Linked DNA regions of Solitalea lacus. The protein of the gene in region 2 interacts with the protein of the main gene of each other region in a pairwise test. Links are inferred from orthologs where the notes say so. Each region holds a gene or a part of one and is shown on either strand. Other genes may lie near its edges. The genes, in order: ruvC and ruvA.

Region 1 (15,130 bases), 230 kb from region 2 along the record:
ACCTAACATTCATATTCTTAATTCCAATAATAACATTGGTTTTGGTATGGACGAATGATTATCATCATTTTCATTATTTGTCCTTATCTCTTGATACACAAAGTGGGCCATTTCCTTTATTGGCGATTAAGAGAGGGTTATGGTATCGAGTGTTTATCTCATATTTTTATTTTGTAACGGCATTTGCCGTATTAATGCTTTTTTTAAAATATAAAAAGTCAAATGATATTTATAAAAAGCACAATACCAGTTTGCTAATCGGATCAATTATTCCATGGGTAGCTAATGTTTTTTACTTAGCCGGTGTGAGACCTTATCAGCATATAGATTTAACACCCTTTGCTTTTATGTTAACAGGGTTGATAATTGGTTTAAGCTTTATAAGGTTTAGGCTTTTTGATATTATTCCTGTTGCAAGGGAAAAAGTGATTGACGCAATGAGTGATGGCATTTTGGTATTAGATACTCAAAATCGAATTGTTGATGCAAATCGACAAATGCTAGAGTATCTAAATCACAAAAACAGTACAGCTGTCATTGGTTCCTTTTTTAATGATATTCTCCCATTTTGCATTCTTCAACATAAGATAAGTCAAAATAGAGTTACTTTGAATGAAGAAATAAGATTGACCAAAGGTGAAGATGAATTGTTGTTAGCAGTTGATGTTGCTCCAATTTTTGATGATAATAGAAAATATGGGGGAGCAGTCCTGATGTTTAAAGACATTACCAGTCAGAAAAAGGATGAGCTAAAATTACAACAACAGTCTAAAGAATTGCAGGCCTTAAATCAATTAAAAAGTCAGCTATTCTCCATTATTTCACATGATTTAAGAAGTCCCTTGGTTAATTTGGTTGATGTGTTGAATCTTGCAGAAGAAAACCTCTTGACTGAAATGGAATTCAAAACGATGCTGCCAAAGCTTTCTAAAAATATTGCCTATACATTCGATTTACTTGAAAATCTACTTTTCTGGTCCAAAAACCAATTTGAAGGAGCGCTAATTTCACCAGAGTATTTTAATCTAAAAAAAATGGTAAGTACTGAATTGCATTATTTTCAGTTAAGTGCCAAAGCTAAAGGTGTTAAATTAAAGAAACAGATTAGTGGCGACATAAATGTGTTTGCAGATCTTCAAATGATTCGTTTAGTGGTAAGAAATTTATTAAGTAATGCAATAAAGTTTTGTCATGCAGGTAGCAAGGTGCTGATAGGTGCTGCATTGAATGAGGATAAATCGGTAGTAATTTATGTAGAAGATTCAGGTGTAGGTATGGGGACTAATGAGCTGGAAATGCTTCAGCGTCAGGAAAGTTTTACTATACGAGGAACTCAAGATGAAACAGGTACCGGTTTAGGTCTGCTGTTATGCCATGAATTTGTTAAAAAGAATAAAGGACAGTTGTTTATAGAAAGTGAATTAAATAAAGGCAGCAAATTTTCTTTTACATTACCGGTTGGAAAGGTTAACGAGGAAGCATATTAACTGCTTTATTTAACAATGCCACGAATACAAATTCGTGACATTGTCAATTGGCTCAGAATTTTCAATAGCCCTTTTATTTATACTAAGTTCTTATACTTAATTCGATGCGGGGTATCGTTGCCTAAGCGTTTTTTACGATTTTCTTCATATTCGGTATAATTACCTTCAAAGAAATAAACCTGTGAATTTCCTTCAAATGCTAAAATATGCGTACAAATACGGTCCAGAAACCAACGGTCGTGGGAAATAATTACAGCACAGCCTCCAAAGTTTTCCAAGGCTTCCTCTAATGAACGTAATGTGTTTACATCAATATCATTGGTAGGTTCATCAAGCAGTAACACGTTAGCGCCTTCTTTTAGAGTAATGGCTAGATGAGCCCTGTTACGTTCCCCTCCCGAAAGTACCCCAACTTTTTTCTGTTGGTCGGCACCGTTAAAATTGAATTTCGATACATAAGCACGACCATTCATCGATTTGTTGCCCAGCATTATATTTTCGGTCCCTCCGGTAATGTTCTCAAACACTGTTTTATCCGGATCCAAATCATTATGGGTTTGATCCACGTAGCCTAGTTTTACAGTTTCTCCCACTTTAAATGAACCGGTATCTGATTTTTCCTGACCGGTAATCAATTTAAATAAAGTGGTTTTACCAGCACCATTCGGTCCAATAATTCCCACGATACCAGCTGGAGGTAAACTAAATTCAAGGTTTTCAAATAAGATACGGTCTCCATATGCCTTTGATACACCATGGGCTTCAATTACCACATTTCCTAAACGAGGTCCTGGAGGAATGAATAATTCCAACTTTTCTTCCCTGTCTTTGGTTTCTTCGCTAGCAAGCTTGTCGTATGCTGATAAACGTGCTTTAGACTTAGCATGACGAGCTTTCGGAGCCATTCGTACCCATTCCAACTCACGTTCCAAGGTTTTTTGACGTTTGGTTTCCGATTTTTCTTCCTGGGCTAAACGTTTCGCTTTCTGATCTAACCATGAGGAGTAATTACCTTTCCAGGGAATACCTTCTCCACGGTCTAATTCTAATATCCAACCGGCAACATTGTCCAGAAAATAACGGTCGTGAGTAACAGCTATTACGGTACCTTTATATTGTTGAAGGTGCATTTCTAACCAATCAATTGACTCGGCGTCCAAATGGTTGGTAGGCTCGTCCAATAATAAAACATCCGGCTCTTGAATCAATAAGCGACATAATGCCACGCGGCGACGTTCTCCACCTGACAAAACGGCAATTTTTGTGTCCGGTTCTGGACAACGTAACGCATCCATTGCACGCTCCAGTTTATTGTCAAGCTCCCATGCTCCAACAGCGTCAATCTTATCTTGTAACTCGCCTTGACGGTTCATTAATTTGTCCATCTCATCAGGGTTTTCATAAACCTCCGGCAGTCCAAAACGTTCGTTAATTTCCTCGTATTCTTTCAGGATGTCAATGATGTGTTGAGCGCCTTCTTGAACAACCTCTTTTACCGTTTTATCTGGATCTAATTGAGGTTCTTGGGCTAAATATCCAACAGTGTATCCTGGTGAGAATACTACTTCGCCTTGATATGACTTATCTAAACCGGCAATGATCTTAAGAAGAGATGATTTTCCGGAGCCGTTTAAACCAATTACACCAATTTTAGCACCGTAAAAAAAGGACAGGTAAATATTCTTTAAAACTTGCTTTTGTGGCGGGTAAATCTTGTTTACCCCAGCCATTGAAAATATGATTTTTTCGTCTGACATTATTGCTTATTTGCTTAAGTTTGCAAATATCGACATTAGCCTGCTGCTCACAAAAAAATTATAGTTTAAGCAATCTTTCTTCATGTTTTACCGTATATAATTTAGAGTTGTCTTTTGGCGTAATTGTTGATAACTTAATAATAAATCGCTTCGATTTATAAAGATAGTTCTTACATTAGTCTCGGGCCGTTTCAGGAGCCCAACTTACCACAAGTTAGTAATCTCAAATAGCTCTTGACTTGTATAAACATTTTAATAATTTAAGCGTTTTTAAGTAATATTCACTATATTCCTTATTATATGGAAGCAAAATTTTCACCGAGAGTTAAAGACGTCATTTCGTACAGTCGCGAGGAGGCTTTACGATTAGGGCACGACTATATAGGTACAGAACATTTGCTTTTAGGACTGATCCGTGAGGGCGATGGCATTGCCATCAAGTTGCTGAAAGGGATGGGTATTGATACCTACAAGTTGCGTAAAACTATTGAAGACGCAGTTAAAGGCACTTCTGGCACAACGGTTAATTTGGGAAATATTCCGTTAACCAAACAAGCGGAGAAGGTTCTGAAAATTACATACCTGGAGGCAAAAATATTCAAAAGCGAGGTGATTGGGACAGAACACTTGTTGCTTTCATTGTTGCGAGATGAAGATAATATTGCTTCTCAAGTATTGAATCAGTTTAATGTTAACTATGAGGTTTTTAAAGCTGAACTTGAAGCCAATGTGAGTGGCATCAGAAGTGAGGCGCCTCAAAGTTCTTCTGATGAGGAAAACTACAGAGAAGAAGAAAACTTTGGAAGCTCTAAGAAAACCAGTGATTCAAAGTCTAAGACTCCTGTACTCGATAATTTTGGTCGAGATTTAACCAAAGCTGCAGAAGAAGGTAAACTGGATCCGATCGTTGGACGTGAAAAAGAAATTGAACGTGTTTCTCAAATTCTTTCCCGTCGTAAGAAAAATAATCCGATCCTTATTGGTGAACCTGGAGTTGGTAAGTCAGCTATTGCAGAGGGTTTAGCATTAAGAATTGTTCAGCGTAAAGTTTCCCGTGTACTTTTCAATAAACGTGTGGTAACCCTTGATTTGGCATCATTAGTTGCCGGAACCAAGTACCGCGGACAATTTGAAGAGCGTATGAAAGCAGTCATGAACGAATTGGAGAAATCTCCTGATGTGATTCTGTTCATCGACGAAATTCATACTATTGTTGGAGCAGGAGGAGCCTCAGGATCGTTGGATGCTTCTAATATGTTTAAACCTGCATTAGCAAGAGGTGAGATTCAATGTATTGGAGCTACAACTTTAGATGAGTACCGTCAGTATATTGAAAAAGATGGAGCATTAGATCGTCGTTTCCAAAAGGTAATGGTTGAACCTGCTACTGTAGATGAAACCATTGAAATTTTGAATAGAATTAAGGAGAAATACGAAGAACATCATGGTGTTAATTATACTCCTGAAGCGATTAATGCTTGTGTCAATTTAACCAATCGCTACATTACTGACCGTTTCTTACCTGATAAAGCAATTGACGCTTTGGATGAAGCCGGTTCTCGCGTACACTTAACCAATATTCACGTGCCTCAAAACATTATTGATATTGAGCAACGAATTGAGGAAATTAAGCTGGAAAAAAACCGGGTAGTTCGTAGTCAGAAATATGAGGAAGCAGCCAAGCTTCGTGATACAGAGAAACATCTGTTAGAAGAATTGGATAAAGCTAAAACTGAATGGGAAGCTGAAACTAAAACTAAGCGTTATGTGGTTTCAGAAGATAACGTGGCAGAGGTTGTTGCAATGATGACAGGAATTCCTGTTCAACGAGTTGGCCAGGCTGATAGTCAAAAATTGCTTAATATGGCTGATGAACTGAGAGATAAGATCATTGGTCAGGATGAGGCTATTAAAAAGCTTACAAAAGCCATTCAACGTACACGTGCCGGGTTAAAAGACCCTAGAAAGCCTATTGGTTCTTTCATATTCTTAGGTCCTACAGGTGTTGGTAAAACAGAGTTGGCCAAAGCCTTAGCTCGATTCATGTTTGATACAGATGATTCATTGATTCAAATCGACATGAGTGAATACATGGAGAAATTTGCAGTTTCTCGTTTGGTGGGTGCTCCTCCAGGATATGTTGGCTACGAAGAAGGCGGACAGTTAACTGAAAAAGTTCGTCGTAAACCTTATTCAGTTGTGTTATTAGATGAAATCGAAAAAGCACATCCTGATGTATTCAATATCTTGTTGCAAGTACTGGATGAAGGTGTGTTAACCGACAGCTTGGGTCGCAAAGTTGACTTCCGTAACACGGTTATCATTATGACTTCAAACATTGGTGCACGTCAGTTAAAAGACTTTGGTCAAGGTGTTGGTTTTACTACTTCGACTAAGCTTGCAGGTGCAGATAGCCATTCACGTGGTGTAATTGAAACTGCTTTAAAGCGTGCTTTTGCTCCTGAGTTCTTAAACCGTGTTGATGACGTTGTTGTATTCAATTCATTGAACAAGGAAGATATCTTCAAAATTATTGACATTGAGCTGAAATCATTGTTTGGACGTATTCAAAATTTAGGCTATACAATTCAGTTGACAGACGATGCGAAAGAGTTAATTGCTGAGCGTGGCTTTGATCCAAACTTCGGAGCTCGTCCGCTAAATCGTGCTATTCAAAAATATCTTGAAGATCCGATAGCGGAAGAGATACTTAAAGGAGAGATTCAGGATGGAGATATTATGGAAATTGGTGTTGATAAAGAAACCAATGAAATAAAGATCAATATTTTGAAGGAAGCGCGTAAGCGCAAGAAAAAAGAAGAAGATAATTTAAGTTAATAGAAACGCCCCGCTCTGGGGCGTTTCCATTTTAGTTGGTTTATAAAGTGAATTTAATTCCTTTATTTTCAGTTGGTAAAGTTATTTGTTTGTCGACTTGCAAGGTTTTATGCAACTGAATGTCTTCTGCCGACATCTAATTAATAAAAACATAGTTTAAAGAGATTGCTTCTACAGAAGTTCTACTCTTAATTTAAAAATGAAGTTTATGAAAAGATTAACCTATACGCTTGGCTCACTTTTGATGATTTTAGGAGTGGCTACCTCATGTCAGGATATTACAGAAGTTTATACAACACCAGCTCGTACTGTAATTACAGATAGACTGCCTAGCGAGTGGACTGCTTATAGTAACGGAACAGGTTATTATACTACCGTTAATATGCCTGAGATTACTTCTAACTTTAATGCTACAGGAGCAGTATTGGTTTATATGTCATTTGACCAAGGATATTATGATGCATTGCCTCAAGTGGTAAATGGAGTGTCGTATTTTTTTGCCTCAACACCTGGATTAGTACAGATCGATATGCAAACCATAAATGGCAGTCAGCTTTCTCGTCCAGGACCAACAAGTGTCAAGATTGTATTGGTGGATGCTGAACAAATTGCCATGATGAAGGATAAGGGAATCAATCTGAAAGATTACAACGCCGTACAAAAAGCGGTAAAGCCAGTTGAAAAATATATTGATTTTAAATAATTCTTGCTAAAATCGGCCTATTGAATTAATAATCAGTTAATATTGGCCCGGTATATTGCTTCAAATTTTATTACATGAAGCAATTTGTTTTAGCATTATTTTTCAGCTGTTATTGTTTAAAATCATTAGCCCAAATGAAGCCAGATATTGATATACAGGGACATAGAGGATGTAGGGGGTTAATGCCGGAAAATACAATCCCGGCTATGATTAAAGCGATTGATCTAGGTGTTCAAACGCTTGAAATGGATTGTGTTATTTCCAGAGATAAAAAAGTGGTGGTTTCGCATGATAATTTTATGTCACATGAGTTTGTGTTACAGCCTAACGGAGAGTCGATTGAGGAAACTGAAGAACGCAAATTCAATTTATATCAGTTGGATTATGAAGCTATAAGAATGTTTGATGTAGGAAGTAAGGTTCATCCTCGCTTTCCTGATCAAAAGAAGTTTTCAGTAGAAAAACCATTGTTATCTTCATTGATTGATAGTGTAGAGAATTACGTCAACGCTAAAGGACTTAAGCCATTGTATTATAACATTGAAACCAAGCTTACACCTGCAGGAGACGTAGTTTTTCACCCGAATCCTAATGAGTTTGTCAATCTATTGATGAGTGTAGTTCTTGAAAAGAAAATTGAAGATAGAGTAATTGTGCAATCATTTGATGTGAGAACACTTCAAGTGATTCATCAGCTTTACCCTAAAATAAAAACAGCTTTACTGGTGGAAAATGAGTTGGGATTGGAGGCTAATTTGGCTGTATTAGGATTTGTTCCTGCTATTTATAGTCCCGATTTCGAGCTTCTTAATGAAGAACTTGTAAATAGTGTTCATGAAAAAAACATGAGTTTGATACCGTGGACAATTAATAAAAATGCTGATATGGAACGGATTGCAAAGATGGGTGTGGATGGTATCATTACTGATTATCCTGATAAAGCCATTAAGCTATTTGGCAATTATCAAAAATAGAAGAACAAAGGCCTTAGAAATGTTAGGCCTTTGTTGCTTTTAATAAAGTTGTTTTTTGTCTATACTGCGCCAAAACTGAAACACTGTAAGGGCTTCCTCTCTCCCTAAGGGAATCATTGGAATCTGCCTTTCGTTATGGTTAAGAGGAATTTCTCTGTAAATAAAGTCATCATCAAAGCCAATTTCTGCAGCATCCTTACGAGTGTTTGCAAAATAGACCTTGGAAGGTCTTGCCCAATAAATAGCACCTAAGCACATAGGACAAGGCTCACATGAAGTGTAAATTTCGCAACCATCAAGCTGAAAAGTTCCAAGGTTTTTACATGCGTCACGAATAGCTATTACCTCTGCATGAGCAGTGGGGTCATTAGTGGTTAAAACCTGATTGTTTCCGCGACCGATAATTACACCATTTTTAACAATCACACAGCCAAAGGGGCCGCCCTCATTTTTTAAGGGCCCTTCTTTTGATAGCCGTATGGCTTCTTGCATAAATTCATTCATCAATTCGCTCATATGGTAATATAATAAAAAACTTCCTTAGGAATTGCCAAGGAAGTTTTTTGCTGTATATTATTGAGTTTAAAGTGACTATTCTTCACTGTCTTCCTGGGTTACTTTCATTTTCAGTTGACCCACTTTAAGCGGATTTTCAAGCAACATCGCTTGTTCCCTGCGGTTACGAACAATGTCAATTGCCATAAATAAGGCATCACGGAACGAATCAGCATTGGCTTGGTTCTTTCCCGCAATATCATATCCGGTTCCATGGTCTGGAGAAGTACGAATAATTGATAAGCCAGCCGTAAAGTTAACTCCAGAGCCAAATGATAGTGTTTTAAAAGGAATTAAACCTTGGTCGTGATACATTGCTAACACAGCATCGAACTGCTTATATGAGCCATTGCCAAAGAAACCATCAGCGGGATACGGGCCGATAGCCATAATTTTTTCCTTTCTTGCCTCTTCAATAGCAGGGATAATAATGGTTTGTTCTTCTTCGCCAATCAAACCATTATCACTAGCATGTGGATTAAGTCCTAAAACTGCAATCTTTGGTTTTTCAATCCAAAAGTCTTGCTTTAAGCTTTTATTCATTAAGCGCAGCTTTGCAAGAATTTTTTCAGTAGTAATTGAACTTGCAACGTCTTTAACAGGAATATGTCCGGTTACAACTCCAACACGCAAATCTTCACTCACTAAAAACATTAACGACTCACTGCTGCCGTCGCGTTGTTGTAAATATTCAGTATGCCCAGGAAAATCGAAGCCTGGTTGTTGAATATTATACTTGTTGATTGGAGCGGTTAAAAGGGCATCTATTTTACCTTCTACCAAATCATTGGTTGCTGCTTCTAATGATTTGAAGGCATATTTACCTCCGTTTTCAGTTTGTTGGCCCAGATCTATTTTTACTTCCTCATCCCAGCAGTTTATAAGGTTGGCACGTTTAGGGTTAGCCTGCTCAGTGTTTTGAATAATATTAAAGCTGAAATCCTGAATGTTTAATGCTTTACGATGAAATGAAGTGATTTTTACTGAACCGTAAATAATTGGAATACAATGTTCCAGAATCCGATTGTCTAGAAGTGTTTTCAGAATCACTTCGATACCAATGCCATTGATGTCACCGATAGTGATGCCGACTTTTATTTTTTTCTGCGATACGTTCGACATTTATTACGATTTTTGGATTTTATTAAACTACAAAGTTATAAGATAAAAGTAATCTGTTATCAGTTATCAGAAATGAGATACGAATTTAATACTGGTAATGGTTGAAACAGAAAAATAATGACTATAAATTTAAAATAGGTAGTTTAATCGCCATTAAAATAGTTGTATGTCACTAGTAAGAGCCAAAAAACATTTAGGTCAGCATTTTTTAACAGATAAAAATATTGCACAAAAAATAGTAGAAAGCTTGCGGCCTGAAATTGGCTTTTCTGAAGTGCTTGAAGTTGGTCCGGGGATGGGTGTTTTAACTGATTTCTTGGTTAAGAAAACGGAATATAAAACCTCATTAATTGATATTGATGGAGAATCAATTGAGTTTTTACATAAGAAATATCCCGAATTGAAAGACCGTATTATTCATGGTGATTTTTTGGAAATGGATTTTTCAAAAGTATTTCAGCAGCAGTTTGCTATCATAGGTAATTTTCCTTACAATATTTCTTCGCAGATTATTTTCAAAATAATAGAGAATAGGGCAATGGTACCCGAAATGGTGGGGATGTTTCAGAAAGAAGTGGGAGAACGGGTTGCAGCCAAACCTGGAGGTAAAGAATATGGTATTTTAAGCGTTTTAACTCAAGCCTATTATAAGATAGAGTATTTATTTACGGTAAAGCCAGGGGTGTTTAATCCTCCGCCAAAAGTAAATTCGGGTGTAATAAGACTCACCCGAAAAGAAAATACAGAACTGGGCTGTAATGAAAAACTGTTTTTCCAAGTTGTTAAAGCTGCCTTTAACCAGCGCCGCAAGCAATTGCGAAATGCATTAAGCCAATTTCAGCCTAAAGGAAAAATTGATGAATCGGTTTTGGAGCTTCGAGCCGAGAAACTTTCGGTTGAAGATTTTGTCAATATCACGCAACTGTTAGAAAAATAATTTGGTAGCAGCTATTCTCACAATAGTTAATTCTTGAGTAGAGTTTTAGATTAAAGAACAGAATTTTCATGAATGTACTTGTCGTTGATGAAACCCACCCATTTTTAATGGAAGCGCTTGCCGCCAATGGTTTTCAATGTGATTACCAACCCAAAATTACTTATGAACAAGTGCTCGCGTGTATTTCCAATTATGAAGGAATGGTAGTGCGTACAAAATTTAGGGTTGAGAAGGAGTTATTTGACCGTGCCACAAAACTGAAGTTCATTGCTCGCGCAGGTGCCGGGATGGATAATATTGACGTTGACTATGCTCTTGAAAGAAAAGTAGAGCTGTTTAATGCTCCGGAAGGAAATGCCAATGCCGTAGGAGAGCATGCGTTGGGAATGTTACTTTCTGTGATGAACAAATTTCCAAAGGGGAATAAAGAAGTTCGGGATGCAATTTGGGATCGGGAAGGAAACCGCGGCTGGGAATTGGATGGGTTAACTGTCGGTATTATAGGTTACGGTTTTATGGGGCCAGCCTTTGCCAAAAAACTACGTGGTTTTGAGGTAAAGGTTTTAGCTTATGATAAATATAAAACCGATTTTGGAGATAATTGGGTGCAGGAAAGTTCATTAGAACAACTATTTGAATATGCTGATGTTTTAAGCTTGCATATACCTCTAACTGATGAAACCCGTTTCATGGTAGATGAACAATTCTTTAACCGATTTAAGAAAAACATCTGGTTTATAAATACTGCAAGAGGAGAGATTGTGAAAATTGCGGGATTGCTGAAGGCTCTCGACTCCGGCAAAGTTAAAGGTGCAGGTTTAGATGTGTTGCAGAAAGAAAAATTTCCGCTAAGAGCTGAAGATAAAGTCTGGTTTGATAAGTTAATTCTACGAGATAATGTGTTATTATCCCCGCATGTTGGTGGTTGGAGTGTCGAGTCATACCAAAAAATTTCAGCTGTTCTAGCTAAAAAAATTATTGAGTGGAACTCTACTCAAAAGAAATAATTATTTCAGATTCATTTGATAAAGATGATTTATTAACAATAAAGATTAAATGGAACAATTCTTGTTTGTTATTGTTAATCAGTTGTTTATAAAATGTTAATAGAAAATTCGAAAAATAAGTTTTAATTTTGTAGCATTGTATAACAAGACTATGCGTCAGTAAATGACGAGTAGTCTTGTTTCTTTTTATATCAGTCAATAAAAATTTATTTGCATTATGGCAGAGATTACATATTTAACTCATGAGGGATTAGAGAAACTTAAGCAGGAGTTAGTGCATCTGAAAACACAAGGAAGGTCTGAGATTTCAAAGCAGATTGCCGAGGCTCGTGATAAAGGCGATCTTTCAGAGAATGCAGAATACGATGCTGCAAAGGAAGCGCAAGGATTACATGAGTTAAAGATCGCCAAACTGGAAGAAGTACTGGCTAATTCTAGGGTGATTGACGAATCTAAGCTAGATACTTCAAAAGTATTAGTGCTTTCTAAAGTGAAAATTAAAAACGTTAAGAACGGTACAGTAATGAATTATCAATTGGTGGCTGAGAAAGAAGCTGATCTTAAAACCGGCAAAATTTCAGTACAATCACCAATTGCAAAGGGCTTGTTGGGTAAATCAGTAGGTGACATTGCCGACGTGACTGTTCCGAACGGGACAATGCAGTTCGAAATTCTCGAAATCAGCAGATAATAGTTTATATATAAATCTTAAGTAATGAGTTATAAGTTCTCATAGGTTGATTCAAAAATCATCAGGGATTATAACTCATTACTTTTTTACTCTCTATTGAAAAATGGCTTCTATCTTCTCAAGAATTGTTGCTGGTGAGATACCGGCATTTAAAGTGGCAGAAAACGATGAGTTTTTGGCTTTTTTGGATATTGAACCATTGGCCGAAGGTCATACCCTTGTTATTCCCAAAAAAGAGGTAGATTATCTTTTTGATATGGAAGATGAACTGTTGGGCCGTATGATGATTTTTGCCAAACAAGTGGCAAAGAAAATTGAGAAAGCAATACCTTGTAAACGTATTGGTGTTACTGTAATTGGATTAGAAGTGCCGCATGCTCATGTTCATTTAATTCCAATTAACAGAATTGGTGATATGAATTTCAGCCATAAACCTAGTCCGCCTAGCATGGAACAGTTAGCTGCTACGTTACAGAAAATATTAAGTGTATAATTACAGCTAATTGTTGAGCTATAAAAAGAGTGATGGCTTATTTCAATCTTTTTTGATTGTCTTTTACAAAGGCTTCCCATCCGGAATAGGTTTTCTTTGAGGAGCCTTCTGTTCCAGTTTTTTGAAAAGAATGGCAAACGGCTACAGCCAAACCATCGGTAGCATCTAAAAACTCAGGTGTTTCGCTAAAATTCAATAACTGCTTTAACATGCCTGCCACCTGTTCTTTGGTGGCATTTCCGTTACCGGTAATTGATTGTTTGATTTTCTTGGGTGAATACTCAAATATTGGCAAATCACGGCTTAGTGCAGCTGCCATAGCTACCCCTTGGGCGCGTCCAAGTTTAAGCATAACTTGTACGTTTTTACCATAAAATGGATCTTCAAGGGCCATACAATCAGGTTTATACTCTTCTATGAGCATGGAGGTTCGCTCAAAAATTCGGCGAAGTTTTAATGCGTGATTTTCATATTTTTTTAGATGAATAACGCCAAGAGTAAGTAGTTGAAGTTTATTACGGGTTTCAAGTACTAATCCATAACCTAAAACAGCAGTTCCTGGATCTATTCCTAAAATTATGCGCTCTTTCTTGTCGTTCTTGTCGTTCACTTATTCTTTTTTTAAAACACGAATTACCTGAAATTTTCGTTACACTCAAAATAGATAGCGGCTAAGTTTAAAAATATAAGGATATTTGAATTTTATTTTAAATTAAAAATACTCTCCATAAAGCATGCCTGTTTCCAGAAAGATTCTTGGAATCTCTTTAAAAGTTCTAATTCTGATTTTAACTTGTTGGTTTGTTTATAGCAAAATCACAAATCCAGAATCTATAAAAAAAATTGATGCATTTACAAACCAAGCATTGGACGGACGGGTCATTTCATATTTTTTATTGGTCATTTACCTGGCCTATTTGAATATATTGGTTGAAACGCTTAAATGGCATTATTTGGTAAAGAAAGTTGAATCACTTTCATGGAAAAGAACAGTTGAATCTTTACTAGCCGGATTAACACTAGCAGCCTTTACCCCAAGCCGAATAGGAGAGTTTGGAGGCCGGGTGCTTTACCTTACACCTGAAAATCGAGTTAGAGGGGCTCTGGCAATGGGGGTAGGGGCGTTCAGCCAGATGATGGTTACTAATGTGATGGGAGCAATAGGCTTGGCCATTTTTGTAGCTATTTTCGTTCCCGTAAGCAAGGTGATTTTAGGATCTATAATTTTTGCAGCCATCCTGTTCAGTATTGGTATGTTGTTATTGCTATTAAATATCAAGTGGTTCTATGTTATCCTCGATTCATTTTCATTTTTACATAAGTTTAAAAAGAATTTTCGTGTATTGTTAAGATACGACAAGAGTGAATTGCTGACTGTTTTTGGCATGAGTTTTCTTCGCTATCTGATTTTTTCTATGCAATATTATTTACTTATCAACCTGTTTATTCCTCAGGTAACCTACCCCATTTGCATGGTGCTGATAAGTGTAATTTATATGGTTCAATCAATTTTGCCTACCTTCGCATTCTTTGATATAGGGATAAGAGGTGCAGCAGCCACTTATTTCTTTGGATTTTTAGTTGGAGATGCGGAAGCGGTAAATGTGTTGGCTGCGGCTTTTGGGGTATGGCTTCTCAATCTAATAATCCCGTCATTACTAGGTGTTTATTTTGTTTTAAAAGCGAATTTTTTTGGTGCAACTACTGATTGATATTTTAACCTACTTTTTAACGTTTGTATATTTTATTATTGCTGGTAGCTTTATTATTGGTTGGAGAAGAATTAATAAACCAGCAATTCACAAAGGATCCCCTCAAACAAAGGTTAGTGTAATTATTCCTGCTCGCAATGAAGAGAAGATGATTGGTAAGTGTGTTGGTGATATAGTGGCACAAGACTATCCTGCTGATTTATTGGAAATTATTGTTATTGATGATCACTCAACTGATAGAACTGCTGAAGTAGTATTAGCGATTCAATTTCCAAATCTTAAACTTATAAAACTAAAGGCAGATCCTGCACTTAATTCCTATAAGAAGAAAGCAATTGCAGACGCAATAAGTATTTCTACCGGTGATTTAATTATTACTACTGATGGTGATTGCAGAATGGGGAAAAATTGGATTAGTTCCATTGTGAATGAATATGAGCAAACCGGTAGTAAAATGATTTCTTCTCCGGTTGCATATTTTGAAGAGCAATCAGTTTTTGAAAAATTGCAGAGCTTGGAATTTATGTGCTTGATAAGTCTTGGGGCTGCTTCTATAGCTAATAAAAGCGCAGGTAGTTGCAATGGGGCTAATCTGGCATATGAAAAAAAAGCTTTTTTTGAGGTAGGGGGATTTTTAGGTATTGATCATATTGCTTCGGGCGATGATGAATTGCTGTTGCATAAAATGCTTTCTGCCTATCCTGATAAGGTTAAGTTTTTGAAGTCGCGCGATGCAGTTGTTTATACTCACGCTAAGCCTACAATAAAAGAATTTATTGCACAACGTCGCCGTTGGGCCTCCAAAAGCACCCGCTATAAAAATCAAGCAATGGTGGTTATTGGCGTTTCCATTT
Region 2 (15,113 bases):
AGTCAAAAACTCCATCTGGTTCATTATTTTGTTGATTATTTATCCGGTCCAGATTGGCTAACTGAATGTATGGCTTGCCCTTGGTATTTAATCCTTCAGGCATTACAGGTTGTTCTACACCTGATTTTTCATCCAGTCGAATTACATTTAATCTAAAGCCATCCTGACTAACCTGATAAGCATTTAAGCTGTAAATGTTTTTCATCATCAGATCCCAGGTTGGCAAATACGTTTTCAGCAATTCATTCTTCAGCAGTTTTACATAAAGCACAACTGGTTTTGAAGGGTCTTGCGGAACATCCGTTGAAAATTCACCCACTTGGTACTGAACACCATTTAATGTGTAACGGTAAGCAACCGCCAATACTTCGTCGTTATTTAAAGGCTGGTTTAGGGAAATATAACCTAGCACAGGATCAAACTTATACTCTCTGTCGTTAAGTTTACGAGCATAGGTAAGTTTTGCATAATTGTCGCTACCTCCTGTACCTTGAAAGTATGCATTTACGGTGTTGTCATTAGTAAACCTTAACTGCGAAGGAATCGTAGTTAATAAATTATTAGACTGAGGTGTTACTCCGTCATTAAAACCTGATGGATTTAACGCCTGCCCACTTAGGAACAAAGTTGAATTATAAGGTTTATTCTCACCCAAATCCAAAAACGCAAGTATATCCCTTGAGTCGCTATTATTGTTTGTTCGATTGGTTACCCAAACTTCAATTTTATTAATTACCACCCCTGAATTGACGATAGGAGGACGTGATAATGCTTCATTGTACTTATCACGAAAATAGGTGGCTAAGAAATAATGTTTGTTGGCTTCGTAGTTATCCACCTGAATCATGAACTCACTCTCTTGCGCACCATTGGTAATATTGATCTCCTTCATCTCGCTTCGCTGTTGCGAGAATAGTCCGGTTACTCCAAGACGACCAAACTGCATTTGAGTTTTAATACCAAAAAGGCTTTGGCTTCCGTTGATCAATGTTCCGGCAATGGGCATGCTCACATTACCTACTTCAACCTTCCGTACAATCTCATCTTCTTTACCGGTATACTCAAACTTCATCTGATTCTCAAAATCAAACTGAGCTTGCGTATTAAAATTGGTATTTATCTTCAACTTTTCACCGATCTGTCCGGTTAAGTTTAATTGAAGCCGCTCATCAAAATCCAAACTGGCTTGCTGGCGCTGACGGGTATTGAATAAAGGATTTTCATTTTTATTGAATCGGGTAGAAAGATTAACTTCAGCAAAACCCTGTGGACGAATATCAATAAAACTTCCACCGAATAAATCGTTAAACGTTTTGCTTTGAAAAGTTAGCTTAGGGAGCAAGCCTCTGTTCTGCACAATTTCATTACTTTGCCCCGTTTTTTGCTGCCAGTAACTTCGCTTTGCTTCTTCTAACGTATATCTTTTATATTCCTCAAATGTTAATTTTTGAGGAGAACGATACGTCCTTCCGCCAATTGTTTCTATGATCTCATAAGTATTGGTTTTAGGATCATATTCAACACGTCGGGAAACATTTGAAGGATCTTTTAAACCAATAATAGAATTATAACGATTTAAAACGTCTCTTCTTTCCTTAAAAGGGTATCGCAAATTGTTCGTGTCAGCTTTAGTAGTTGATGAAATAGCTTGCCCTTGAGCATTGCTACAACACCCACAAAGAAAAACAAACAACAACCCCGCTAAAAAGACAATAGTAAATTTTGGTTTCAAATTCGTTTAATTATTGGATAATAGGTCATTAAAATAAAAATTATCAAAGATTTTTCAATGACTCTTTAATCAACCCTTCAACAGTCATACCATTTGTTGATTTTTTCAGAACATTGTCAATAACTTTTTCTGCAGCACTTTTTACAAACCCTAGCATTACCAAAGCAGATAATGCTTCATCTTTGATACTATTATTTTGTGGTATTTGAATAAGTGAATTACCTATTTCTTTTTTAAGCTTATCCTGAAGTTCCAAAACCAGCCTTTGCGCTGATTTAGGCCCAATTCCTTTTATACGCTGAATTTGAGGAACATCTCCTTTAATAATTGCCTGCTCAATTTCAACAGGTGTAATAGAAGAAAGCATCATGCGAGCTGTGTTTGGCCCAACTCCAGAAACTGAAATCAAATGAACAAACAACCTCTTCTCACCCTCTTCTGCAAAACCATACAAAGTATGGGCATCTTCCTTAATACTTAGATAGGTATGCAGCTTTAAAAGAGCATTGCCATTATTAATTGAATCAGCAATTAATGAATAGGTATTTAATGATATATGAATCTGATAGCCAACCCCTGCAGTCTCCATAAGTACATATGTTGGGCAGATGAAGGTTACTTTTCCGTGTATATATGCAATCATACGAATGTGATTAAAAACATAGTGCCAAACATAATGTTAATGCACAAATAATCTGATAATTATACTCAAAAATATAACTAAAGGTTACTTTCAAGCCATGTTTTATAAAAACAAATCCGGTGGTTAATTAAATAAAATATAATTAACCACCGGACTTATCTATGGTGTAAAAAATTGCCTATTGGGCAAGTTTTTCGCGTTGCTGAGCATCAACAACTGCTACTGTAACCATGTTTACAATTTCACGAACAGAACTATCCATCTGCAAAACATGCACCGGTTTGTTCAAACCAAGTAGAATAGGCCCCACAGCCTCTGCTCCACCAACTTCCTGCAATAACTTGTATGCAATATTACCCGACTCAAGGTTAGGAAAAATTAACGTATTAGCAGGACCATCAGCCAAACATGAGAATGGATAATTAGCCTGCATCATTTCAGTGTTAATCGCAAAATTGGCCTGCACTTCACCGTCAACTAATACACTAGGATGTTCTTTGTGTAAAATCGAAACAGCCTCCCTCATTTTCACAGCAGAGGCACCAGCACTAGATCCAAAGTTTGAGTAAGACAACAATGCCACTCGAGGCTTAATATTAAAGGTTTCTACTGCCTCGCTAACTAACAAAGTGATATCTACAATCTCTGACGGTGTTGGATCTAAGTTCACAGTAGTATCAGCAAAGAAGATAGGTCCTCTTTTTGAAAGCATCATGTACATACCGGCAACTTTTTTCACACCAGGACGAGTACCAATAACTTCCAATGCAGGTTTCACCACATTTTTATAGCTTTTAGTCAAACCGGAAATCATTGCATCAGCTTCGCCTAACTCAACCATAATTGAACCAAAATAGTTACGGTCGCGAACCAGCTTAAGAGCATCGCTCATGCTCACTCCTCTACGCTGACGTTTCTTGTAAAGAATCGCAGCGTATTTCTGTAAAGTTTTCGGCTCTTTAAAAGGATCGATAATAGTAGTACCTGCTAAATCAAGATTATGCTGTTCAATAAGCGCGTTGATTTTTTCTATATCGCCTAATAGAATAGGAATTGCAATGTTATCATCCTTTACAATTTGTGCAGCCTTCAACATTTTATAGTTATCGGCCTCGGCAAATACAACTCTTTTCGGAGTTGTTTTAGCTCGCTGCGAAATGCTGCGCATCAGTTTATCGTCTAAGCCAAGACGTTTTTTCAGACCTTCAATATAAGCATCCCAATCAGTAATTGGCTTACGAGCTACACCCGATTCCATTGCGGCTTTAGCTACTGCAGGAGCCACATGCGTAATCAAACGCATATCCAAAGGTTTAGGAATGATATAGTCTTTACCAAAAACAATATTACTTTGATTATACGCAAGATTTACTGCTTCAGGAACAGGTTTCTTTGCAAGCTCTGCAATGGCTTTTACTGCAGCAAGCTTCATTTCCTCATTAATTTGAGTCGACTGAACGTCCAACGCTCCACGGAAAATGTAAGGGAAGCCCAATACATTGTTTACCTGGTTAGGATAATCAGAACGACCAGTAGCCATGATAATATCGTTACGGGTTGCAGTTGCAAGTTCATAACCAATTTCAGGATCAGGGTTAGCCATCGCAAATACAATGGCATTAGCAGCCATCGTCTTTAACATATCAGCAGATACAGTATCTGCAGCAGATAAACCAATGAACACATCGGCGTTCACCATGGCTTCAGCTAAATCTTTAACATCACGGCGTTCAGTAGCAAATTCTTTCTTAGAAGCATCCAACCCATCACGGTCAGAACGAATAACCCCTTTACTATCGAGCATTACAATGTTCTCTTTACGTGCACCTAATGATACATATAAACGAGTACATGACATTGCAGCAGCGCCTGCACCACCAACCACAATCTTAACATTCTCAATCTTCTTATTTTGCAACTCTAGTGCATTTAATAATGCAGCAGCAGAAATAATAGCAGTACCGTGCTGATCGTCATGCATTACAGGAATATTCATTTCTTCCTTTAAGCGACGCTCAATTTCAAAGCACTCTGGAGCTTTAATATCCTCAAGGTTAACCCCACCGAATGTTGGTTCAAGCGCCTTTACAGTGCGGACAAACTCATCCACATCGGTAACATTCAGCTCTATATCAAAGACATCAATATCAGCAAAAATCTTAAACAAAACCCCTTTACCTTCCATTACTGGCTTTCCGGCTTCAGGCCCAATATTACCTAAACCAAGCACGGCCGTACCGTTGCTGATTACGGCAACTAAGTTTCCTTTTGCAGTATATTTATAAACGTCGTCTTTATTTTCGGCAATTCTAAGGCATGGTTCGGCAACTCCGGGAGAGTACGCTAATGATAAGTCGCGTTGAGAATTTGTTGCTTTGGTAGGAACAACTTCTACTTTTCCAGGGCGTCCTAATGCGTGATAATCAAGTGCATCCTGTTTACGAGTGGTCTTACTCATTTATATATTTTATTTAGTGAATCGCCAAAAATATAAAATCATATAAAAACTTTCAGATTTATATTTTATTAGATGAATTATTGAAAAATGCTTAATACTGCCATAATCCTTTCATTATCAATTTAAATATTAACAAAAAAGCCCCAATAAGGGGCCTTTTATGATTGGTTAATTTCCGCTTACACAATACACCATCTTTTCATGCTAACCAACCTTTAATATTTTACCGGGATAAATAGATTTAGCATTTTTAATATTGTTAAGCTTTTTTAATTTTTCAACAGTCATACCTTTGAACTTTTCTGCAATAGTCGATAGCGTATCGCCGGATCTTACTTTATAAGTTAAAGGCGATTTTGATTTATTGGCAGCCAGATATGCGTCCTTCGATGCATAAATTTTCAATCGCTGGCCGCTTGCAATCTTGTTCGATCTCAACTCATTCCAGGTTTTCAAATCTTTAACTGTACATTTATGATGAGCTGCTATGGAACCTAAATTATCATTCCTTTTAACCTTGTAATAGATTATGGTTCGTTTTTTACGACTGTTTTTCAGCAGCTTTACAAACTCGTCATCTGTATTATTTCGCTCCGAAGATGCTGAATACTTAGCCAGTTGAACTACGCATTGATCAAGCAAAGAGGTATTTAAACTTGCAAAATAGTCTCCTGCGTATTTAGGCAACAGGATTTCTTGAGGATTATCAACAGTGGCGTTCACTACATGTTTCTTATACTTCGGATTTAAAAATTTTAACGCTTCAGCTGAAATATTAAGCACTGAAGCCATTTTGGTTAAAGAAACCGCTTTATCAACTACTAGTGTATCCGTTTCCGCACTAAACTCCACATCCATCTGCTGTATATTATGCTGTGGAGCATAGGTCATAACATAGGTTGCAGCAATAAAGGCTGGTACATAGTTAGCCGTTTCTCTTGGTAAAAAAGGGCGAATATCCCAGAAATTACTGCTACCACCTGCACGGGAAATAGCTCTATCCACATTACCAGGTCCACAGTTATAGGCCGCAATTACTAATAACCAGTCATTATACCTGTCATATAAATCACTTAAGAAATTGACTGCCGCAATAGTTGATGCAATTGGATCACGACGTTCATCAATATAATAATCAACATCCAAGTCGTACATCTTACCGGTACCGTACATAAATTGCCATAAACCAGTGGCTCCCACTCTTGAAATTGCTGATGGGTTTAAGGCTGATTCAATAATTGGAAGATACTTTAATTCAACAGGCAGGCCTTCTTCCTTAAGATATTTTTCAAAAATGGGGAAATAATATTTTCCGACTCCAAGCATGCGAGAGACCAATCCTCTGTACTTAAAAGCATACAAATCGATATGCTTTTGCACAAACTCATTATAATCAAGAGGAATCTCACTTTTAATGGAGTCTAATCGAAGTTTATAAATATGATTTTCGTAGAACGGAATTTCATCCGGATCAGAGGGCAGAACGAATAAGGTATCGGTAGTTAAACAGGCCATTACTTCGGCCGCAAGTGAATCTTTGTCTCCGGGAGGAATTGAGTTCCTTTTAAAACCCGAAGCATACATGTCTCCTGGTGCTAATGAAACACCGAATACAATTGAAACAATGAGAGAAAGTATAGTTTTTTTCATCTGTAATTTCATTTGCTTTTACCTAGATTAAAACTCACACTTATATATTCACAAGAGTAAAACCATAATCTATGCCATTCAGGCTTAAACAAATTGTAAAACGATGAACAAAGAACGTTTGTTATGTTTTAATCTATAAAAAAGCGCTGATTTTCAAGCACAAAACCCAACTTGTTAAGTTTCAGCTATTTTAAGTTACGCTTTTTTATTAATACTTAAAAGTAATTTCGAAAAAGAAAACAGGCCACTTTCATCAAACTTCTTCCCGATAAGTTGTAACCCAATAGGCAGCTTATTAGAATGAATTCCAACCGGAACAGAGATTGCCGGCAACCCTGCTAATGAAGCTTGAACGGTAAAAATATCTTCCAGATACATCACCACTGGATCTTTAAGTTTTTCACCCAAATTCCAAGCTGTAGTTGGCGCATTGGGCAGTAGAATAAAGTCGTATTGAGAAAGAATTTCGTTGAGATTATCGCGAATCAATCGACGTACCTTTTGAGCCTTGGCATAGTATGCATCATAATAACCGGCACTTAAAACAAAAGTACCTAGCATGATCCGTCGTTTAACCTCTAAACCAAATCCTTCTGTTCTTGATTTTTTATAGGTGGATTCCAAATCTGTGGCATTCGGACTTCTATAACCATAATGCACACCATCATAACGCGCTAGGTTAGACGAAGCCTCTGCCGTTGTTAATATGTAATAAGTTGGAACAACGTAGTCAAGTAGTGGGAAATGCGCTTCTTCCACCACATGACCCTCTGCTCGCAACAAATCAATGTTATGCTGCATTAAGGCTTTAATTTCCGGATCTAGTCCTTCGCTACTTAATGTTTCACTTAAATATGCAATACGAGCTTTGCCGCTAAACGATGGTTGTTTCGAATAAGCGGGCACTGGATGAGATGAAGCAGTACTGTCATATTCATCCTTACCTGCAATAATTTCAAGCAATAAAGCTGCATCATCGATTGTCTTAGTTATAGGACCAACCTGATCAAAAGAAGATGCATAAGCAATAATTCCGTGACGAGATACCCGACCATAAGTCGGTTTAATACCTACCGTACCGCAAAAAGCAGCAGGCTGACGAACAGATCCGCCTGTATCTGTCCCCAAGGCTGCTAAACACAAATCCGCTTGTACTGCAACAGCCGAGCCTCCGGAAGACCCTCCTGAAACCTTAGCATTATCAGCCGCATTTAATACCGGCCCATAATATGACGTTTCATTAGAACCACCCATTGCAAATTCATCGCAATTTAGCCGACCAATAATGATTGCATCTTCAGCTAACAAGCGCTCAACAACTGTTGATGAATAAACAGAAGTAAATCCTTGCAATATTTTAGAGGAAGCACTTACCTGATGATCTTTATAACAAATATTATCCTTTATACCGATTACCATACCGGCTAATTTACCGGCAGAGCCATTCTTAAGCTTTTGATCAATTTGCTGTGCTTTCTGAACAGCTTCATCAGAAAACACCTCAACAAAAGCGTTGAGGTGTTTATTGGACTCAATACGAGTCAGATAATTATTTACTATCTGTTCCAGCGTAATAGCTCTTTCGCTCAGAGCTTCCTGAACAGCTTTTAAAGAATCGTAAGATTGCAAGGTCTAAAAAGTGTATTTCTTTTAAACGAAAATTATTTTGATGACTTAACAAGACTACTTCTGTTCTCTTTTTGGAGGTTCAGGATTATTCATGCTGTCTTCAATCTCCTGCTTAATGCCGCTAGATGCGTCTTTAAACTCTCGGATACCTTTTCCCAAACCACGAGCCAATTCAGGGAGCTTTTTACCACCGAACAACAATAACACAACAAGTACGATAAGTACAATCTCTCCTGTACCTAGGTTTAAAAACAATAAACTGCTATTTAACATCGCTTTAAATTTTGGCAAATATACGAACAATTATTCTTAAGCATCTTAATTAATCCCAATCATCATGCAAAGATAGCAATGGTCTGATGAAGATTAAATGAAGAATAACTCATTTGAACACAATTAATTGGCTAACCATCCTTCCGGATTCATGGCAGTTTGGCCTTTACGTACCTGGAAATTCACTTCTGCATTTCCTTCCGCATCTGTTGCCACCGTACCTATTACTTGTTTGATTCCTACTTTCTCTCCTGATCTAACTGAAGCTGACCGTAAGTTTGAATAAACCGTAAAATACTCACCATGCCTGATTATGATAGCATACTCACCAAATATCTGGGTTACGGCAACTACCTCACCTGAAAATACAGCTCGTACAGCGGCACCTGAATTTGTTTTAATATCAATACCATCATTGTTTACTGTAATCTTAGAAAGCACCTCATGCTGGTGAGTGCCAAAACGATCCACAATAACACCTTTCTCAACCGGCCAAGGCAAGCGTCCACGGTTACTTACAAAGTCGGCAGTAAGTTTAGCTGCCTCTGGTGTTGCAGAAAGAACTGCAGAACCTGTAGCAGTTGGCTTCGCAGCTTCAACCGGAGCCGTTGATCCCTTGGCCTTAGCCTCGGCTTCTGCTTTGCGGCGAGCCTCTTCCTCAGCTTTTCTCCTTGCAATTTCAATCTCTCTGCGAATAATATCTTGTATTGCTTTATTCAGCTTTTGCGCTTCTCGTTGTTTTTTGGCAATCTCCTGACGTAATGCTTTCTCTCTGCTTTGTAACTGCCCAACAACTTCTGTCTGCTTAACTTTCTCCTTGGTTAGGGTCGCCTTTTCCTTTTGTTCTTCTACAAGCAATGTATTTTTCTCTTTCTTGTTGGTACTAAGCTCCATCACTTTTACGTTCAGAGCCGTTTGGGTGCGATTAATGTATTCGGCTTGCTTTCGGCGATAAGTCCCAAACTGCTGCAAGTATTTCATTCGCTTATAGGCCTGATTAAAATCTGTAGCGGCAAAAATGAACATCATTTTATTATAGGCACTTTGGTTACGAAAGGCAAATAATACCATACCTGAATACTCCTTTTTCAACTGTTCAAGTTGACGCTGAAGCGAGGATATATTTTGATTCTTTGCCACAATTTCCGAGTTAAGCACCTTAATTTGGGTATTAATTGTACCTATTACTTTTTCACGCGTATTAATCTGACTATTTAGTACCCGTAATCCTTTTAAAGAAGTGGCTTTTTTTTCTTGAGTTTGCTTTAGAATTTTATTGGTGTATTCTATATCCTGATTTAGCTGTTTTTTCTTCTTTTCAAGTTCTTCTCTTGATTGTCCAAGTACAACCAAAGAACTACCCGAAAGCATCAAACAGAAAAGAGCGCAGTAAAAATTCTTTTTATGAAGAAGCAATTTCATCGGTATAGTTTAATTAAATCTTTTAGGCACAGAAAAAGGGAACTCAAGCGGTTCATTAACCGTAATTTTATTATATCGAAGGGAAACTCCCAACTTTTTACCACCTGTTTGTGAGGAAATTGATAACTCTAAAGGCACCAGGCGATCATTATATGTTGCATAAGTGCCGTAATTGACATCCAAATGCTGATCAGGTGTTGAATTCTCAATTGAGAAACTATTTGTTTTAAACTGATTATTATAGTTGAATTTATATTTCAACGTGTCATCGCCTCCTGTAATAATAAAAAATAGATCTTCGATCTTAAAATCATCATTCGGAGAAGAAAAGTTTCGCACCTTGTTCCCTACCAAAATTGCCTGTAGTGTTTTAAAATCGACTTTCTTATTGGTCAATTGTTGAATGTAGTCAAAACCCTTACTGATATAAGCATTCTTTCCTAAACGCACTAAAACCTTAATACTATCGGGAGTAATATATGCACGAGCAGCTTCGAACCCCAAAGCACTTACTGAAGCCCAAATGATTTCATCTTTTTTAATACGAAGATTGATTGTAGCATTATCCTCACGGCCTTCGGCAGCAATAACAGCTTTTGCCTTACCGCTAAAATAATTGAACGACAACTCTGCGCTGTCAACTTGTTTTTCAAAGCGGAGCTTTGCTTTTTCTAGCTCTGTAAGCTCCTTTTTATTTAAAGGACCTGTTTCTACTATCGCTTTTTTGGTTTTACAGGCCGTTGTAAACAACCCTAATAGACTAATAATTATAAAGAACTTATTCGTGTAAAGCTTGATCATTTATTTTTCTTTCTAACAACTCTGATTTACTCCCAAATTCCTTTGCTTTTTTCCAATAAGACAGCGCCGAATCACGATCGCCTAACTTAAACAAAACATCACCATAATGTTCAACCAAGGTTGCACTTTTTGACACATTATTACTTAATGCTTTTTCAATCCACATTTTTGCTTCCTGATAACGCCCTAACCTATACAACACCCAGCCGTAGGTATCTTCGAATGAAGTATTATTAGGTTCGATTTGATTTGCCCGACGAGCCATTCGCTCTGCTTTAAGCAAATCTTTGCCGCGCAAACTTAAGTAATATGCATAATTATTCAATACCATTGCGTTATCATAATCCAGCATTAATGAACTATCATATGCTTTATCTGACTCCGGATAGCTACCAATTGCATGATAAGCATCTCCCAAATAGGCATAAAACTGGGCGGAAAGCGCCTTATTATCAGAGCTTAACTGCAGTCCTTTCGTTAATGAAACAATGGCAGCTTGTTTATTTCCGACTTGGGATTTAGCCAAACCATCATATAAATATAAATTCACCTGGTCAGGAAAGTATTGCAATGCTTCGGAAGTTACTGGCTCAGCTTGTTTAAAATCATTTAAGCTGATCTGTATTCTTATTAATTGCTCCCAAACTGCATAATTGCTTCTATCGATTTTAAGAACCTTTTGATAAAGCTCGCACGCCTCTTTCTTTTTATCAAGCAATAACATCAGATCAGCCCTCAAAGCGAATACTCTTGCATCCTTAGGATACCGATCCATTAAAATTGAAGAAAGCACCAAGGCCTCATTCTTGACGCTATGCTCGTTGTTATTTACATAATTGTTATAAACAATTCTCACCTTTGACTCAAGATCTACTTCATCAGAGCCGAAGGCCTTTTTCACCTCTTCAAAAACTAAATTTCTATTGCCTTTAACCCTATAGTAATCAGCCAAAGCAAGGTGCAAGTATCCATTATCAGGAGCAATTTTTAATGCCTGTTGATATTTCTCAAATGCCTTATCATATAAATTATTTGATTCATATAACTCGGCTATCATTAAATAATATCGAATTTCATCCGGGTACCGCTTCATCAATCCCTCCATCTCTCTTACGGCATCTTGCAGATTACCCGCTTTTAGGTAAACACGCTGCCGCTGAAGAATCAGGTCTTCACTATACCCAAACTCATTCTCTATTTTTGAATAGATATCAAGTGCTTCATTTAGCTTATCAGCTAATACCAATGCGCTTGCTTTCAAAAAATAAAACTCCTCGTTTTCAGGCTGCAAAGCAACAAGCATCCCATATGTTTGAGCAGCCATAACGAATTGACCTAATTGCTGCTGCAAGGAAGCTTTAAGCTTATAATACCAAACTTGCTCTTTGTTAAACTGGATAGCCTTTTCAATGGCAATTAAAGCATTTTCATTTTGCTCAAGGGCCTGATAAGCTAAGGCTAGTTCATAATAGGCTGCGTCATTGGCAGGATCCAAATCAACACTTAGAAGGAAGTTGCGTATAGCGTTATTAGTTTCCCCTAAAGTTTTTTCACGAAGACCACTTAGAAAATAATACTTCACTTTGGCGCTGTCACGAGAGGTAAGACTCTTAACCATAACTCCTCCAGGACGCGAAATAGCGCCTTTTGTTGTTTGGCTGTAGGAGGCCTCCATGGCAACAACCATTACAAAAAATGAAAGTATTATTCTCTTCTCAAGACCCATCTTAGTAGCAATAACGTAATAATAAACAGTCTATTGCGCTAGCCATTTATTATTGCAAGCCGGTATGTCCATAACCGCCGGCACCACGTTCAGTTTCGGTCAAATTTTCAACTTCCAACCATTCTGCCTGTTCATGCTTGGCGATCACCATTTGAGCTATACGATCACCATTGTTTACTTCGAAATTAACATCTGATAAATTTATCAATAATACTTTAACTTCCCCACGATAATCTGCATCAATTGTTCCGGGTGAGTTTAAAACAGTTATACCATGTTTTAACGCTAAACCACTTCTTGGACGCACTTGAGCCTCGTAACCAATAGGCAACTCCATGTACAAACCTGTTGAAATCAATTTACGCTCAAACGGCTTAATCACTACTTTATCTTCTAAAAATGCTCTCAAGTCCATTCCTGCTGAGGCTACAGTTTCATATGAAGGTGTTGGATTATTTGATTGATTTATGACTTTAATTTTCATGCGTTCTCCTCTAAATTTTAATAATTGAATTAAGCCTTAATAAGTTTTTTAAAATTATCTTTCTCCTTGATAAATGCAAAAGCTAGCAAGGTAATAACCATCAGATTTCTTATAAAAATATTATTACCAAAAACAGTCTGTAATAAAATCACCATTACTACCGACATTCCGATATATATCAATGCATCTTTTAATTGATAAGGAATAGGATAATTTTTCTGTCCAAGCACATAAGAGATCACCATCATGACAAGATAAGCAACTAAGCTGGTCCAGGCAGAAGCCATAAAACTATATTTTGGAATAAATAAAACATTTAAACCAATGGTTAAAATGGCTCCAATTGCCGAAATATACAGCCCATAACGTGTTTGATCAGAAAGTTTGTACCAAACTGATAAGTTCATGTAAATTCCCAAACAAACGTAAGCAAATAGCAGAATAGGGACCACTGACAAACCAACCCAGAACTTTGAGTCGATAAAATGTTTAAGGATATCAATATTGGCCATTAGCCCTACATTGATAACGCATATCGTTATGATAAAATAGTGCATAATGGTAGCGTATGTTTTAGTCGCATTTTCTTTATGGGCATGACTAAAGAAAAAAGGCTCAGCTCCTAACCTAAACGCCTGAATAAAAATATTCATAAAAATTGCCAGTTTACAACAACTTCCGTAAATACCGACTTCTTTTAATGACAGATACCGGTCGAGTAAGATTTTATCCAGGTTTTCATTAATAATAAAAGATAAGTTGGCAATTAAAATTGGCCAGCTATAACTCAGCATTCCTGTCAGCAACTGCCAGCTGAAATGTGCCTGTACTTTTGCTATTTCCGGCAGCAAAAGCAGTAATGTAACTATACTGGCAATAAGATTTGCCAGAAACACATACCCCACCCAATTAGTTTGAATAGTAACAAACAACTGATAACCTGGCCAATGGTGCTTTAACAACAGTGGCACAATAAAAATAAAGAATAAATTCAGCCCAATGAATGTCCCGATATTTATCACCTTAACAAATGCATATTTAATAGCCTTATCATCTGCACGTAACTTAGCAAACGGAATAACACAGATGGCATCAATGGCTAAAATCCATACAAAATAGCGGACGAATGGCAAATAATCCACATTAATACTATCTGATTGCAACCAATCAGCGATATTACGCGATGCGGATAATCCTAAGAATAAAAATGCTACTGCAACAATGGTGACACTCCAAAATGAATTGGAATATACCTTATCTTTATCCTTTTCCTTGTTTAGAAAACGGAAATAAGTAGTCTCCATACCAAAAGCCAAAATGGCATTAATAATGGATGCATAGCTATACAGGTTGGTAAAAATACCGTAAACCGCCTGCGAGTAAATTTTGGTATAAAGAGGGGTTAAGAAGAAGTTGAGAATGCGTGTAGCAATGTTGCTCAGGCCATAAATAGCCGTTTGACCTGCAAATTTCTTTAAAGTTGACAAAACTGCGTTTAAATTTTAGAAGCCAAAAATACTCTTTTTTCGAACTTCAAAAGTTTTAAAACCCTTTAACTCTCCTTCAGAAATATCAACTTTTTGAACAATGGCCCTTTCCGTCCCTTTTTTGCACCATTCAATAAAGCGAGTTAACTGGTCAGCGTTTCCTTCAGCTTCAATGTAAACCGAACCATCATTTTGATTTTCCACGAAACCTTTTAAGCCAAGCAGATCGGCAGTTTCCTTAGTTGCGGCGCGATAAAATACTCCCTGCACTTTTCCGTTTACCAATATTTTGAGATGTTTCATAGCTAAATATTTTCCAAGCTAACTAATTTCCGATATTCTTGCCAAAATATGCTTAAACCATTCGGTATATTTTTCAGGATAAAGCTTTGCTTCTGATACAACGTCAGCAGCTTTAACCCACCTAAAGCCTTCTGCTTCTTCAGGATTCGGCATCACTTCACCATTGAACATACCTGTATAAACATAGTCCAGCTCATACTCAGTCAGCCCATTATCAAAATTGTACTTATAAATAAACTTATACTTATATGTTAACGGGCAGGTAAACCCCATTTCTTCTTTCAGCTTTCGTTGAAGAGTATCTTCCAACACTTCATCTTTCAACGGATGACTGCAACAAGTGTTAGTCCACAAACCTCCGGAGTGATACTTTCCTTTTGCTCTTTTTTGAATCAGCATTTCACCTTTACTATTAAATATGACTATGGAAAAGGCTCTATGCAACAAACCTTTTTGATGCACAGGCAGTTTTTCATCATATCCAATTACATTATCCTCTTCATCA

Evidence for each region.
Region 1: the proteins of ruvA (region 2) and ruvC interact in binary tests that used the Escherichia coli proteins (3 or more experiments, as listed by UniProt). The link is inferred for Solitalea lacus from one-to-one orthologs.

What each region holds. Positions count from the first base shown.
Region 1 is NZ_CP091740.1:1,089,380-1,104,509, forward strand. Bases 11,389-14,326 are described here. They hold ruvC (crossover junction endodeoxyribonuclease RuvC), read right to left. Parts: upstream 13,175-14,326; coding sequence 12,602-13,174; downstream 11,389-12,601. Other genes in these bases: greA (transcription elongation factor GreA), read left to right, coding at 11,598-12,071; L2B55_RS04700 (HIT family protein), read left to right, coding at 12,175-12,564; L2B55_RS04710 (lysylphosphatidylglycerol synthase domain-containing protein), read left to right, coding at 13,299-14,276; L2B55_RS04715 (glycosyltransferase family 2 protein), read left to right, coding at 14,260-14,326. Outside these bases: L2B55_RS04650 (sensor histidine kinase), read left to right, coding at 1-1,487; energy-dependent translational throttle protein EttA, read right to left, coding at 1,565-3,244; L2B55_RS04660 (ATP-dependent Clp protease ATP-binding subunit), read left to right, coding at 3,545-6,082; L2B55_RS04665 (hypothetical protein), read left to right, coding at 6,291-6,785; L2B55_RS04670 (glycerophosphodiester phosphodiesterase family protein), read left to right, coding at 6,920-7,759; L2B55_RS04675 (nucleoside deaminase), read right to left, coding at 7,799-8,275; 4-hydroxythreonine-4-phosphate dehydrogenase PdxA, read right to left, coding at 8,351-9,436; 16S rRNA (adenine(1518)-N(6)/adenine(1519)-N(6))-dimethyltransferase RsmA, read left to right, coding at 9,603-10,373; L2B55_RS04690 (NAD(P)-dependent oxidoreductase), read left to right, coding at 10,442-11,380; more of L2B55_RS04715, read left to right, coding at 14,327-15,130.
Region 2 is NZ_CP091740.1:863,872-878,984, reverse strand. What follows is about bases 576-3,496. They hold ruvA (Holliday junction branch migration protein RuvA), read right to left. Parts: upstream 2,376-3,496; coding sequence 1,776-2,375; downstream 576-1,775. Other genes in these bases: L2B55_RS03735 (NADP-dependent malic enzyme), read right to left, coding at 2,554-3,496; sov (T9SS outer membrane translocon Sov/SprA), read right to left, coding at 576-1,732. Also shown: more of sov, read right to left, coding at 1-575; more of L2B55_RS03735, read right to left, coding at 3,497-4,833; L2B55_RS03730 (lytic transglycosylase domain-containing protein), read right to left, coding at 5,038-6,483; Asp-tRNA(Asn)/Glu-tRNA(Gln) amidotransferase subunit GatA, read right to left, coding at 6,679-8,112; L2B55_RS03720 (Sec-independent protein translocase subunit TatA/TatB), read right to left, coding at 8,167-8,385; L2B55_RS03715 (murein hydrolase activator EnvC family protein), read right to left, coding at 8,509-9,807; lipoprotein insertase outer membrane protein LolB1, read right to left, coding at 9,817-10,608; L2B55_RS03705 (tetratricopeptide repeat protein), read right to left, coding at 10,586-12,334; dut (dUTP diphosphatase), read right to left, coding at 12,384-12,818; L2B55_RS03695 (lipopolysaccharide biosynthesis protein), read right to left, coding at 12,848-14,305; L2B55_RS03690 (acylphosphatase), read right to left, coding at 14,321-14,608; idi (isopentenyl-diphosphate Delta-isomerase), read right to left, coding at 14,627-15,113. UniProt on the Escherichia coli protein: The RuvA-RuvB-RuvC complex processes Holliday junction (HJ) DNA during genetic recombination and DNA repair.